Regions from separate parts of the Streptomyces sp. NPDC059909 genome, predicted to be linked through region 1. Evidence: riboswitches for the same ligand, from Rfam matches in the RefSeq annotation. Region 1 holds a riboswitch; each other region holds the start of a gene.

Region 1 (4,247 bases):
GACTACCACGGTCCCCGACACCGCCGAGGTCGAACTCGCCATCGGCGGGATGACCTGCGCCTCGTGCGCCGCGCGCATCGAGAAGAAGCTCAACCGGATGGACGGGGTGGAGGCCACCGTCAACTACGCCACCGAAAAGGCGAAGATCGCCTACCGGGGCGCGGACGTCTCCGTGGCGGACCTGATCTCCACCGTGGAAGCGACCGGCTACACCGCCGCGCCCCCGGCTCCCACTCGCACAAGTGGTCAAGGGGAACCCGCCCCGGCTCCCGAGGGCGGCGAGGCGGACGAGCTTCGGCCGCTGCGGCAGCGTCTGATCACCGCGGTGATCCTGTCCGTACCCGTGATCGCCATGGCCATGGTGCCCGCGCTGCAGATCGAGTACTGGCAGTGGCTGTCGCTGACGCTGGCCGCCCCGGTCGTCACCTACGCGGCCTGGCCCTTCCATCGTGCCGCGCTCACCAACGCCCGGCACGGTGCGGCCACCATGGACACGCTGATCTCGGTGGGCACCTCGGCCGCGTTCCTGTGGTCGCTGTGGGCGCTGTTCTTCGGCACCGCCGGCATGCCCGGCATGACCCATCCCTTCGAGCTGACCATCGCCCGCAGCGACGGTGCAGGAAACATCTACCTGGAGGCCGCGGCCGGGGTCACCGCGTTCATCCTGGCCGGCCGCTACTTCGAGGTCCGCTCCAAGCGCAGGGCCGGAGCCGCGCTGAAGGCACTGCTGGAGCTGGGCGCGAAGGACGTCACGGTCCTGCGCAACGGCCGTGAAGTGCTGATCCCGACGGCCGAGTTGCAGGTCGGCGACCGCTTCCTGGTCCGTCCCGGGGAGAAGATCGCCACCGACGGCACCGTCGTCGAGGGCGCCTCCGCGGTGGACGCCTCCATGCTGACCGGCGAGTCCGCGCCGGTCGAGGTGGGCGAGGGCGACTCGGTCACCGGCGCGACGCTGAACGCCGGCGGACGGCTCGTCGTCGAGGCCACGCGCGTGGGCGCCGACACACAGCTCGCGCGGATGGCGAAGCTCGTCGAGGACGCCCAGAACGGCAAGGCGGCCGCCCAGCGCCTCGCCGACAGGATCTCCGCCGTGTTCGTGCCCGTCGTCATCGCGCTCGCGCTCGGCACACTCGGCTTCTGGCTCGGCAACGGCGCGGGCCTGACGGCCGCGTTCACCGCCGCCGTCGCCGTACTGATCATCGCCTGCCCGTGCGCCCTGGGTCTGGCCACCCCGACGGCCCTCATGGTCGGCACGGGCCGCGGCGCCCAGCTCGGCATCCTCATCAAGGGCCCCGAAGTCCTGGAGTCCACCCGCAAGGTCGACACCGTCGTCCTGGACAAGACCGGCACCGTCACCACCGGCAGGATGACCCTGCTGAAGGTGCACACCGCCGACGGCCAGGACGAAGCGGAGGTGCTGCGGCTGGCGGGCGCGCTGGAGCACGTCTCCGAGCACCCCGTCGCCCGGGCCGTCGCCACCGGCGCCCTGGAACGGCTGGGCACCCTGCCCACCCCGGAGGACTTCGCGAACCTCCCCGGGCTCGGCGTGCAGGGCATCGTGGACGGCCACGCCGTCCTCGTCGGCCGCGAGAAGCTGCTGGCCGAGTGGGCGATGGGCCTGCCCGCAGGCCTGGAGCGCGCCAGGGCGGAGGCCGAGGCGTCCGGACGTACCGCCATCGCGGTCGCCTGGGACGGCGAGGCCCGCGCCCTGCTCGAGGTCGCCGACGCGGTCAAGGACACCAGCGCCGAGGCGATCCGCCGGCTGCGCGGCCTGGGCCTGACGCCGATCCTCCTGACCGGCGACAACAAGGCGGTCGCCGACGCGGTCGCGGCCGAGGTCGGCATCGACGAGGTGATCGCCGAGGTGATGCCCGAGGACAAGGCCGCCGTCGTCAAGCGGCTCCAGGGCGAGGGCCGTTCGGTTGCCATGGTCGGCGACGGCGTGAACGACGCCGCGGCACTCGCCCAGGCCGACCTGGGTCTGGCCATGGGCACGGGCACGGACGCCGCCATCGAAGCCGGCGATCTGACCCTGGTACGCGGCGACCTGAGGGCCGCGGCGGACGCCATCCGGCTCGCGCGCAGGACCCTCGGCACCATCAGGTCGAACCTGTTCTGGGCCTTCGCCTACAACGTGGCGGCCCTGCCACTCGCGGCCGCCGGCCTGCTCAACCCCATGATCGCGGGCGCGGCCATGGCCTTCTCGTCCGTCTTCGTCGTCGGCAACAGCCTGCGCCTGCGCCGCTTCCGCGCCGCCGGCTGACCGCCGTCGCCCGCCCGTTCCGCAGGCCGGCGAAGCGACAGGGACCCGCCGGGCGCGCCCCCGACGGGTCCCTCGCGCGCGTCTCCCCCGCGCGTCAGTGCGCCGGAGCCGACGCGGATGGTGCTGCCGGGTCCGCCGAGGCCGGCCGCTGCGCGGACCGGGGTTCCAGGACCCGTTCCGCGAGCGGGCCGAGGATCAGCCCCAGGGCTGCCCAGAGCAGGGCCTGGACACCCAGCGAGGCGAGCCGGAACTCCCACAGCACGGCGGCCGGGAAGTGCTCGGGGAGCGCATCCCCGGCCGGGAGGAAGGCCATGGCGACCCCAAGGACCGCCGCGAAGGCGGCACTTGCGGCCACCGCGGCGTTCCAGGTGCCCCAGCGCCGTGCGAGGCTCCGTCCGAACAGCAGCGCGCCGATCGCCAGCAGCACGCTCAGGGCGATCATCAGGAAGAACAGCGCGGTGCGCTGGTTGAGGGTTGCCGGGTCGCCGACGGCGGGCGGGTTGGCGGGGTACTTCAGGAAGGGCACCAGAGCGACGGTGACGAAGCCGCCCAGGGCGACCAGGGCCGCGGTGGCCCTGGCGCCGAAGCGGCCGACGCGGCCCAGCGCGAAGCAGAACGCCAGGGCGGTGATACCGCCGAGTGCGATGCCGTAGACGAGGGCGGCCGTGGCCAGTCCCGCGGTCGACTGCACCGCACGGCTGACCAGCTCCTCTTCGCCGTGCTCATGGGAGTGCGCGGACTCGAAGGCGATGGCGGCGTCCACACTCGGCTCGCCCACCACGTAGGCGAATCCGAAGGCGACCAGCCCGGCCAGGACACCCGCGATCATGCCGCGCACCAACAGGGCGCGTACGGTGACGGAGTTCATCTTGGTTGCGTCCGTCCCGTATCAGTGGCAGGGGAAGCCCAGCAGGTGCCGGCCGTCGTGCACCCACTCGTGGACGCTCTCGCCGGAGAACACGGAGAAGGCGCCCTGCTCGGCGCCGACGAAGTACAGCAGCACGAGCATCAGCAGGCCGAAGAAGGCGGCCCAGGGCAGAATCGCCCGGACCGGCAGCTTCGCCACGGAGGGCGGAGCAAGGGGGACAGGGGTGATGGCGGACTGAGCCACGGCGTACCTCCTCGGGAACACGCGTCCCGCATTGTGTGGAGCACATGACGACGGCAACGGGTCTGACTCACCGGACAGCCCCTCCCGCAGGGGGAGTTGCCGCTCGGCACACAGTGGCGCGACCGTGCCGGGTTTCCACCGGGCTTCCGTGTGCGCCGTCGTCCTTTCGGAGCAGAGGGTACAGGCGGCGGTACGGACCGTCGATACCGCCCATGACCAGGTGACCTGTGACTCTCGGCACCCCTGGCATCATCACGCGCATCACACCCGCACGCCCCAGGGGGGCGGACCACGCGGGAACGACGACGGGGAGGTATTCGGCCATGACGATCCGGCTCACACTGCTGTGCGCCGCCGCGGGCCCCGCGGTGCGGGAAGCCCGGTTCGGCGACGGCCCGCTGGACGAGCGGGGCGCGCGCGAGGCGCGTACGGTGGCGGGCGCGCTGCCCGCGGCGTCGCTGCACTACCGTGCGCCCTCGGTCCGGTGCGAACAGACCACCGGGGCACTGGGGTTCACGGCGGCGACCGTCGAACCCGCATTGCGCGACTGCGACTTCGGGCGCTGGAGCGGCCGCTCACTGGAGGACGTGGCCGCGGAGGAGTCCGACGGAGTCGCCGCCTGGGCGACCGATCCGGCGGCGGCGCCGCACGGCGGGGAGTCCGTCACGGCCCTGCTCCTGCGCGTCGCCGACTGGATGGACGGCCTGCCCGAGGACGCGGGCCGCGTGCTCGCCGTCGCCGAACCCTCCGTCGTACGCGCCGCGACCGTGCACGCCCTGGGCGCTCCCCCGGCCGCCTTCTGGCGCGTCGACGCGCCCCCGCTGTCCCTCGTCACGCTCACCGGGCGGGCGGGGCGCTGGAACCTCCGGCTGA
Region 2 (4,247 bases), on a different contig from region 1:
CCGGGAGGCCGTCCTCGTCGATCTCCTTGAAGGAGAACGGCACGGTGATGAGGCGGCCGTCGAACTCGGGGACCGCGACCTGGCTGGCGGCGTCCAGCGGGGACAGGCCCTCGTCGTTCTCCTCCCACGTGCTGCGCGACCCGGTCAGGCACAGAGCCTGCAGGACGGGCACGTCGAGCGCGGCGAGTGCGCCCGCGTCCCAGGACTCGTCGTCGCCGCCGGCCTGCGCCTCGGCGGGCCTGGTGCCGCCCGCGGCGAGGACGGTGGTGACGATGGCGTCGGCGCCGCGCAGCTGGTCGAGCAGCTCGGGCTCGGGGGCGCGCAGGGACGCCACGTACAGCGGCCTGGCCTGACCTCCGGCGTCCTCGACGGCGTCGCAGAGGGCGCCGACGAAGGCGGTGTTGCCGCTCATGTGGTGGGCGCGGTAGTAGAGCACGGCGACCGTGGGGCCGGTGGCGCCGCGCGGGGTGCGGTCGAGCGGTCCCCAGGTGGGCGCCGGGGCCGGGGGTTCGAAGCCGTGGCCCGTGAGCAGGACCGTGTCGGACAGGAAGCGGGCGAGCTGCTCCAGGTTGGCCGGGCCGCCGTGCGCGAGGTACGCGTGCGCCTCGGCCGCGATGCCGATGGGGACGGTGGAGGCCTCCATCAGCTGGGCGTCGGGGGCCTGTTCGCCGGTGAGGACGACCACGGGCCGCTCCTGGGCGAGCAGCAGGTCGAGGCCCTCCTGCCAGGCGCGGATGCCGCCCAGGAGGCGTACGACCACGAGGTCCGTGCCGTCGAGGAGCTCGGGCAGCTCGTCGAGAGGGAGGCGGGAGGGGTTGGCGAAGCGGTACCGGACCGGGCCCGCGGCCGCGCGGGCGCTGAGCAGGTCGGTGTCGGAGGTCGACAGCAGCAGGATCGTCGCGTGCGTCATCGCGTGCGCAGGCCTTCCTCGGGGTGTCCGCGCCCCGGGTGGTCGTAGGACGGCGGGAGTTCCTGACTCACCGGGTCCGCGTGGACGAGGCCCGGTTCACAGTGGCGGGACCGCGCCGGATTCTCACCGGGCTTCCTCCCTAGGGTCCTGGGACCCTGTGCCGTCTGCATAGTAGAGGCTGCCCCTGCCGCGGGGGCGGTCACCTCGAAGGACGCCCGGAGAAGGCGGGCAGGGACGTGGGTATGCTCGCCGCCATGCCGCCCACACCGCCAACACCCCCGGACCGGGGCGAACCCCGCATACGGGACCGGGGTGATGCCTGCCCGGGTGCGCTGCGACTGCACACGGCGGACGACGGGAAACTGGCCCGACTCCGCCTGCCTGCAGGTCTTTTGACATCACGTCAACTATCCATCTCGGCCGACGCGGCGGAGGCGCTGGGCGACGGCGCCCTGACCATCACCTCCCGGGGAAACGCGGAGCTGCGCGGCCTCGGCGAAGGGTGCGGGGCGGAACTCGCCGAGCTGCTGCGGGAGGCGGGGCTGCTCCCCTCCGACACCCATGAGCGGGTACGGAACGTGGTGGCCTCGCCGCTGGCCGGACTCGACGGACTCGGCTGCTCCGACGTGCAGTTGTGGGCGCGCGAGCTGGACGCGCTGCTGTGCGCGAACGCCTGGGCGGCCGGGCTGTCCGGGCGTTTCCTGTTCGCCCTGGACGACGGACGTGGAGACGTGGCGGGGCTCGGCGCGGATGTGACCTTGCTCGCAGAGCCGGAGGGTGCGGCCGTCGTACGCGTGGGGGACCGGGCGTACCGCGTCCGCGCCGCCGACGCCCCGCGGGCCGCCCTCGCCGCCGCCGAGGCCTTCCTCGTTGCGGCGGCCGCGGCGGGCACGGGCGCGTGGCGGGTGCGGGAGCTGCCCGCTGGGCAGGACATGGCGGTGGGGACGTATCTGGAGCGGGCGGGCGTCACCTTTGGAGCCGGTCCGGCGTTCGAGGACGAACACACCGGTCCACTGGACGGTACCGGCGTGCTTCGAACCCCGCCCGTAGGGCGAACCGGGTCCTGGACAGGGCCCCGGCCCGGCGTCGTCGAAGGGCCCAACGGCTGGGCCCTGTCCGTCGCCGCGCCGCTCGGGCGGCTCACCGTCGCGCAACTGCGCGCGCTGCTCCCCGCGCCCGGCGGCCACGTACGCCTCACCCCCTGGCGCGGGGTCGTCCTGCCCGGGTTCGGGAGCCGGGACGCGGCCGAGGCGCGGCTGCGGCAGCTCGACGACGCCGGGTTCATCACCGGCACCGGCTCCCCCTGGTACGGCGTCGGCGCCTGCACCGGCCGGCCCGGGTGCGCCAAGTCGCTGGCCGACGTACGGGCGGACGCGACGCCGGGCGACGGCGGCGGCCTGCCCGTGTACTGGTCCGGCTGCGAGCGGCGCTGCGGGCATCCCCACGGGGAGTACGTGGACGTCATGGCGACGCCGGACGGCACGTACCGGGTGACCGCGCACGGCGTCGACGTACCGACGGACCAGGGACTGGCCGGCGCGGTCGCGGCGGCGCGTACCACCCCATCCACGAGCACACCCACGAGATGAGCGAGAAGACCGTGTTCGACTACGAGAAGGACGGGGCGGAGATCTACCGCCGGTCCTTTGCCACCATCCGCGCCGAGGCCGACCTCGCCGCGCTCCCCGCCGACGTCAGCCAGGTCGCGGTGCGGATGATCCACGCCTGCGGCATGGTCGATCTCGTCCGCGATCTCGCGTACTCACCCGCCGTGGTGGCCCGCGCCCGCGAGGCCCTGCGCGCCGGTGCGCCCATCCTGTGCGACGCCCAGATGGTCGCCAGCGGCGTCACCCGCAAGCGGCTACCCGCGGACAACGAGGTGATCTGCACGCTGTCCGAGCCGTCCGTGCCCGCGCTCGCCGCCGAGCTGGGCACGACCCGCAGCGCCGCCGCACTCGAACTGTGGCGCGACCGGCTCGAAGGCTCGGTCGTGGCCGTCGGCAACGCGCCCACCGCCCTCTTCCGGCTCCTGGAGATGATCGACGAGGGCGCGCCCCGCCCGGCCGCGGTCATCGGCGTCCCGGTCGGCTTCATCGGCGCGGCCGAGTCCAAGGACGCGCTCGCCGGACACGGCGGCGGCATCGAGCACCTGGTGGTACGAGGGCGGCGCGGCGGAAGCGCCATGGCCGCGGCAGCGATCAACGCGATAGCGAGTGAGGCAGAGTGAGCACGCAGCAGGTCGGCCGGCTGTACGGAGTCGGACTCGGTCCCGGCGACCCGTCCCTGATGACCCTGCGGGCGGTCGAGGTCGTCGCGGAGGCGGACGTCGTCGCGTACCACTGCGCCCGGCACGGCCGTTCGATCGCCCGCTCGATCGTGGCGAGGCATCTGCGCCCCGACCACATCGAGGAACGGCTGATGTACCCGATCACGGTCGAGACCACCGACCACCCCGGGGGCTACCGCGGTGCGCTCAACGACTTCTACGAGGAGGCGGCGGAGCGCCTCGCGGCGCACCTCGACGCGGGGCGGACCGTCGCCGTGCTCGCGGAGGGCGACCCGCTCTTCTACGGCTCGTACCAGCACATGCACAAGCGGCTGGCCCACCGCTATCCGACCGAGGTGGTCCCCGGGGTCACGTCGGTGAGCGCGGCCGCCGCGCGCCTCGGCGAGCCGCTGTGCGAGGCCGAGGAGGTGCTGACGATCATCCCCGGCACGCTGCCGGAGGAGGAGCTGACGGCCCGTCTCGCCTCGACCGACTCGGCGGTGGTGATGAAGCTGGGGCGTACGTTCCCGGCCGTGCGGCGGGCGCTGGAGCGTGCGGGGCGGCTGGACGACGCGCGGTACGTCGAGCGCGCCACGATGCCCGGCGAGCGCACCGAGCGGCTGGCGGACGTGGATCCGGAGTCGGTGCCGTACTTCTCGGTGGCGGTGCTGCCGAGCCGTGTCGACGAGGTGCGGCCGGAGGCGCGTCCGCAGGGAGAGGTCGTCGTCGTGGGCACCGGCCCGGCGGGGCCGCTGTGGCTGACCCCCGAGACCCGGGGCGCGCTCGCCGCCGCCGACGACCTGGTCGGCTACACGACGTACCTGGACCGGGTGCCGGTGCGGGCCGGACAACGCCGGCACGGCTCCGACAACAAGGTGGAGTCGGAGCGCGCCGAGTTCGCGCTGGACCTCGCGCGGCGCGGGCGGCGCGTGGCGGTGGTGTCGGGCGGCGACCCGGGCGTCTTCGCGATGGCCACGGCGGTGCTGGAGGCCGCCGCCCAGGAGCCGTACGCGGACGTCCCCGTACGCGTCCTGCCGGGTGTCACCGCGGCGAACGCGGCGGCCGCCCGCG
Region 3 (4,247 bases), on a different contig from region 1:
ACGTTCACGCATGCGGAGAGACTCGTTCGCACCGCCGGGTGATCACCCGAACAGATGAGGTCGCACCGAAGGGGACCTGTCGTGGGATTCTCAGGCGGCGCCACAGTGGCGGGAGCCCTTTCGCCGCACCCTCCGGACGGTCGCATCAGATCGAGGCCCTCGCCTCATGAGTCCAGCCGTGTCGTCGCCGATCGGTCACAACGGCGACACCGAGGCGCAGGTCAGCCGCGGATCCCGGCAAACACTCCCCGGCCGTTCTGACGGTCCATCAGTTCTGGCTATAGTGAGCAATGCCCGTGCCGCACAGGGGAGACGAGGACGTATGCCACAGGTGACGGAGCACGGCGGAGGCGTCTGGTCCCTCCAGGTCCCCATCCCGGACAACCCGCTCGGCCACACCCTGGTCCACGTCGTCGAGACGGACCGCGGGCCCGTCCTCGTCGACACCGGCTGGGACGACCCCGCCTCCTGGGGTGCCCTCACCGAGGGCCTCGCCGCCCTCGGCACCTCCGTCGGCGACATCCACGGCGTCGTCATCACCCACCACCACCCCGACCACCACGGGCTGTCGGGCCAGGTGCGCGAGGCGTCCGGTGCCTGGATCGCCATGCACGCCGCCGACACCGACGTCGTACGCCGCACCCGCGAGGCACAGCCGGGCGCCTGGCTCGACTACCTGGCGGGCAAGCTCGCCGCGGTCGGCGCCCCGGAGGAGCACCTCGCCCCGCTGCGCGCGGCCCGTGACTCCGGCCGGATGCGGACCCTGCCCGGTCTGCGGGCCGCCCTGCCCGACCGGGAGATCGTCCCCGGCGAGCTGCTGGACCTGGCAGGCCGCCGGCTCCGCGCGATATGGACGCCCGGCCACACCCCCGGCCATGTCTGCCTCCACCTGGAGGAGGACCATCCGGCGAACCTCCCGGGCCGCGGCCGCCTCTTCTCCGGCGACCACCTCCTGCCCGGGATCTCCCCGCACATCGGCCTCTACGAGGACCCGGACGACTCCACCGTCACCGACCCGCTCGGCGACTACCTGGACTCGCTCGAGCGCGTCGGCCGCCTCGGCGTCGCCGAGGTCCTCCCGGCCCACCAGCACGCCTTCACCGACCCCGCGGCACGGGTGCGGGAGCTGCTCGCCCACCACGAGGCCCGCCTCACCGGCCTGCTGACCCTCCTCGCCACCCCGCTGACCCCCTGGCAGCTCGCCGAGCGCATGGAGTGGAACCGCCCCTGGGACCAGATCCCCTACGGCTCGCGCAACATCGCCGTCTCGGAAGCGGAGTCCCATCTGCGCCGCCTGGTGAAGCTGGGTCGGGCCGAGGCGGTCCCGGGCAGCGCACCCGTGACGTACATGGCGGTGTGACCCACGCCCTGCCATCCACCCAGGGGCCGCACGGATACGGGCCGGTAGAGTGTGCGAGTCGTCATCATGCCCGTACGGGGGGAAGCCGGTGCGAATCCGGCACTGACCCGCAGCCGTGAGCCGCCGTCGCAGGCGGTGAGTCGGAATGCCTCGTACCGGGACGTGACCGGCTCCTGCCAACGGGACCACCCGGTGGCGGAGGCACCGTCGAGGTATACGGGGCCGGAGCCTGGTGCCAACGCGCGCCTGTGCCCGGCTCCCCACAGGAGAGGCACCGCCCGCCATGAACGTTCGCCGCAGCGCAGCCGCGCTCGCCGCCGCTTCCGCCGTGCTCTGTGGAGCCGTGGCCGGCGCCCCGGCCGCGACCGCCGCGCCGTCTCCCTCTCCGACGCCGACGCCCGTGATCCCCTCCGGGCTGTACGGCACGAAGGACCCGACGTACGACGGTGTCTGGCGGCAGTCGCTGGCGCTGCTCGCCCAGGACGCCATGAAGGAAGTACCGGCCGCGGAGGCCGTTGCCTGGCTGACCGGGCAGCAGTGCGCCAACGGCGGCTTCGCGTCCTACCGCGCGGACGTCTCCAAGCCCTGCGACGGCAAGACGATGCCGGACACCAACGCCACCGCCGCGGCGCTGCAGGCCCTGACCGCCCTCGGCGGGCACGAGGCCGAGGTCGCCAAGGGCATCGCCTGGCTGAAGTCCGTGCAGAACGCGGACGGCGGCTGGAGCTACAACCCGGGCATGCCGTCGGACGCCAACTCCACCGCGATCGTGATCGGCGCCTTCGCGGTGGCCGACGCGCGACCGGCCACGATCACGTCGAGCAGCGGCAAGAACCCGTACGACGCGCTCGTGTCGTACGCGATCCCGTGCGCGGACACGGCGGGCGGGGGGGCGTTCGCGTACCAGCCGGACAAGGCGGGCAAGCTGCTCGCGAACGGCGACGCGACCGCGGCGGGCGTGCTCGGCGGGCTCGGCCGCGGCATGGTCGTCAAGGGCCCGAAGCCGGCCGGGGACCCGAAGTGCGACACCCCCGCCAAGGCCACCCCCGAGCAGTCCGCCCGCAACGGCGCGGCCTACCTCGCGACGGCCCTCGCCAAGACCGGCCACCTCGACTCCCCGCCGCTGCCCGGCGCCGCCGACCCCGCCCCGCAGCCCGACTTCGGCAACACCGCGGACGCGGTGCTCGCCCTGTCCGCCGCCGGACACGGCGACAAGGCGGCCGGCGCGGTGGCCTGGCTGGAGAAGAACTCCGCCGCCTGGGCGAAGGAGGGCGGCCCGGCCGCCTACGCCCAGCTCGTCCTCGCCGCGCACGCGTACGGCGCCGACCCGCGGGACTTCGGCGGCGCCGACCTGGTCGCGCAGCTGAACGCGACCGGCCCCGCGCCCGCGTCCACGGTCGCCCCGACCCCGACCCGGCAGGCCGGCGACGACGACGGGGCCGAGGTCGCCGGCGGCGACAGCGCCGGCATCTGGTGGATCATCGGTGCGGGCCTCGCGGCGGGCGTGGGCGCCGGCTTCCTGATCAGCGGCCGCCGGAAGAACAAGCAGTGATACCCGGGCAGGCGGTGACGCCCAGGCGCCTCACGGCGGCCCGGGTCCTCGGCGCGGCCCCGCTGCTCGGCGTGGTCGTGGTCCTCGGCGCGGCTCTCGCTCTGCTGGTGGCGTCGCCCGCGCAGGCGGCCGGCTACCGATACTGGTCGTTCTGGCAGTCCGACGGCCGGTCCGGCGGCGCCTGGGGTTACGCCACTCAGGGCCCGGCCACCGCCCGGCCCGCCGACGGCGAGGTGAACGGCTTCCGCTTCTCGGTCAGCACCGACTCCGCGGACTCGGCGAAGCCGCGCACCGCCCCGGACTTCGCGACCCTGTGCGCGGACGTCCCCGCCAAGGCGGGCACCAAGCGGGTCGGCATCGTCATCGACTTCGGCACCCCGGCGGACGCGCCCGAGGGCGACACCCCGCCGACGCCCGACCGGCGCACGGCCTGCGCCCAGGTCGACCCGTCCGCCACGAGTGCGGACGCTTTGGCCGCGGTCGCGAAGCCGCTGCGCTACAACAGCGATGCGCTGCTCTGCGCGATCTCGTCCTACCCGAAGTCGGGCTGCGGCGAGCAGGTGTCGGCCGGGACGCCCGCGATGCCGCCGCTCACACGGACGGCCCCGGCCGCTACGGACTCCCCCACGGCAACGGTCGTGACCACGGACTCGGGCAGCGGCCCGTCGGTGGGTGTCATCGCGGGCGTCGCAGCGGTCCTCGCGCTGGGCGCGGCGGCGTTCCGGCAGTCCCGCCGCCGTCGCGGATGACTCCCCCGAAGCCCGCCCCCCACCAAGCCCGTCCGGTGCCCGGGGACGGGGACCGGCGCGCGCATCACGCCCGTACGGCGCTTGAGGGCGGAGACACCGGCCGCACCGACCGGAATGCCACGCGCCGGGGCACCACGTACCGCCGGGGCGGGGCGCTCCACGGAGGCCCGGGGCGGCGGACGCCCCTCGGCGCAGCCCTGCGCGCCCCCGAGGCCAACCGGAGCAACGCCCTGCACGCCGGGGCCTGGTGGGTGTGGGCCCTGGGGCTCGCGACCGCCGCGTCCCGCACCACCAATCCGCTGCTGCTCGGGCTGCTGGTCGGCGTGGCCGGGTACGTCGTCGCGGCGCGCCGGACCGACGCCCCGTGGGCCCGCTCGTACGGTGCGTTCCTCAAGCTGGGCCTCGTGGTCATCGCGATCCGGCTGGTCTTCTCGGTCGCGCTCGGCTCGCCGATCCCCGGGACGCATGCCGTCGTCGACCTCCCCGAAGTGCCGTTGCCCCACTGGGCGCAGGGCATCAGGATCGGCGGCCGGGTGACGGCCGAGCAGCTGGTGTTCGCGCTGTACGACGGGCTGAAGCTGGCCAC

The links. Region 1 has a riboswitch for cobalamin ahead of ACFV9O_RS36810 (CbtB domain-containing protein). Riboswitches for the same ligand answer to the same signal wherever they lie in the genome.
Region 2: it holds a riboswitch for cobalamin, as region 1 does, so the genes downstream of both, cobN (cobaltochelatase subunit CobN) here and ACFV9O_RS36810 (CbtB domain-containing protein) in region 1, are expected to answer to the same signal.
Region 3: it holds a riboswitch for cobalamin, as region 1 does, so the genes downstream of both, ACFV9O_RS25085 (prenyltransferase/squalene oxidase repeat-containing protein) here and ACFV9O_RS36810 (CbtB domain-containing protein) in region 1, are expected to answer to the same signal.

Annotation. Positions count from the first base shown of each region.
Region 1 is NZ_JBHWKX010000110.1:4,958-9,204, reverse strand. Features, by position in the region: gene ACFV9O_RS36820 (heavy metal translocating P-type ATPase) at 1-2,263, shown strand, start outside; gene ACFV9O_RS36815 (CbtA family protein) at 2,358-3,131, opposite strand; gene ACFV9O_RS36810 (CbtB domain-containing protein) at 3,153-3,374, opposite strand; cobalamin riboswitch at 3,409-3,591, opposite strand; gene ACFV9O_RS36805 (histidine phosphatase family protein) at 3,698-4,247, shown strand, end outside.
Region 2 is NZ_JBHWKX010000001.1:316,585-320,831, reverse strand. Features, by position in the region: gene cobN (cobaltochelatase subunit CobN) at 1-910, opposite strand, end outside; cobalamin riboswitch at 948-1,084, opposite strand; gene ACFV9O_RS01495 (cobalamin biosynthesis protein CobG) at 1,165-2,499, shown strand; gene ACFV9O_RS01490 (precorrin-8X methylmutase) at 2,496-3,137, shown strand; gene ACFV9O_RS01485 (precorrin-2 C(20)-methyltransferase) at 3,134-4,247, shown strand, end outside.
Region 3 is NZ_JBHWKX010000039.1:62,162-66,408, reverse strand. Features, by position in the region: gene ACFV9O_RS25090 (MBL fold metallo-hydrolase) at 323-1,360, shown strand; cobalamin riboswitch at 1,397-1,531, shown strand; gene ACFV9O_RS25085 (prenyltransferase/squalene oxidase repeat-containing protein) at 1,644-2,912, shown strand; gene ACFV9O_RS25080 (SCO2322 family protein) at 2,927-3,661, shown strand; gene ACFV9O_RS25075 (energy-coupling factor transporter transmembrane component T) at 3,697-4,247, shown strand, end outside.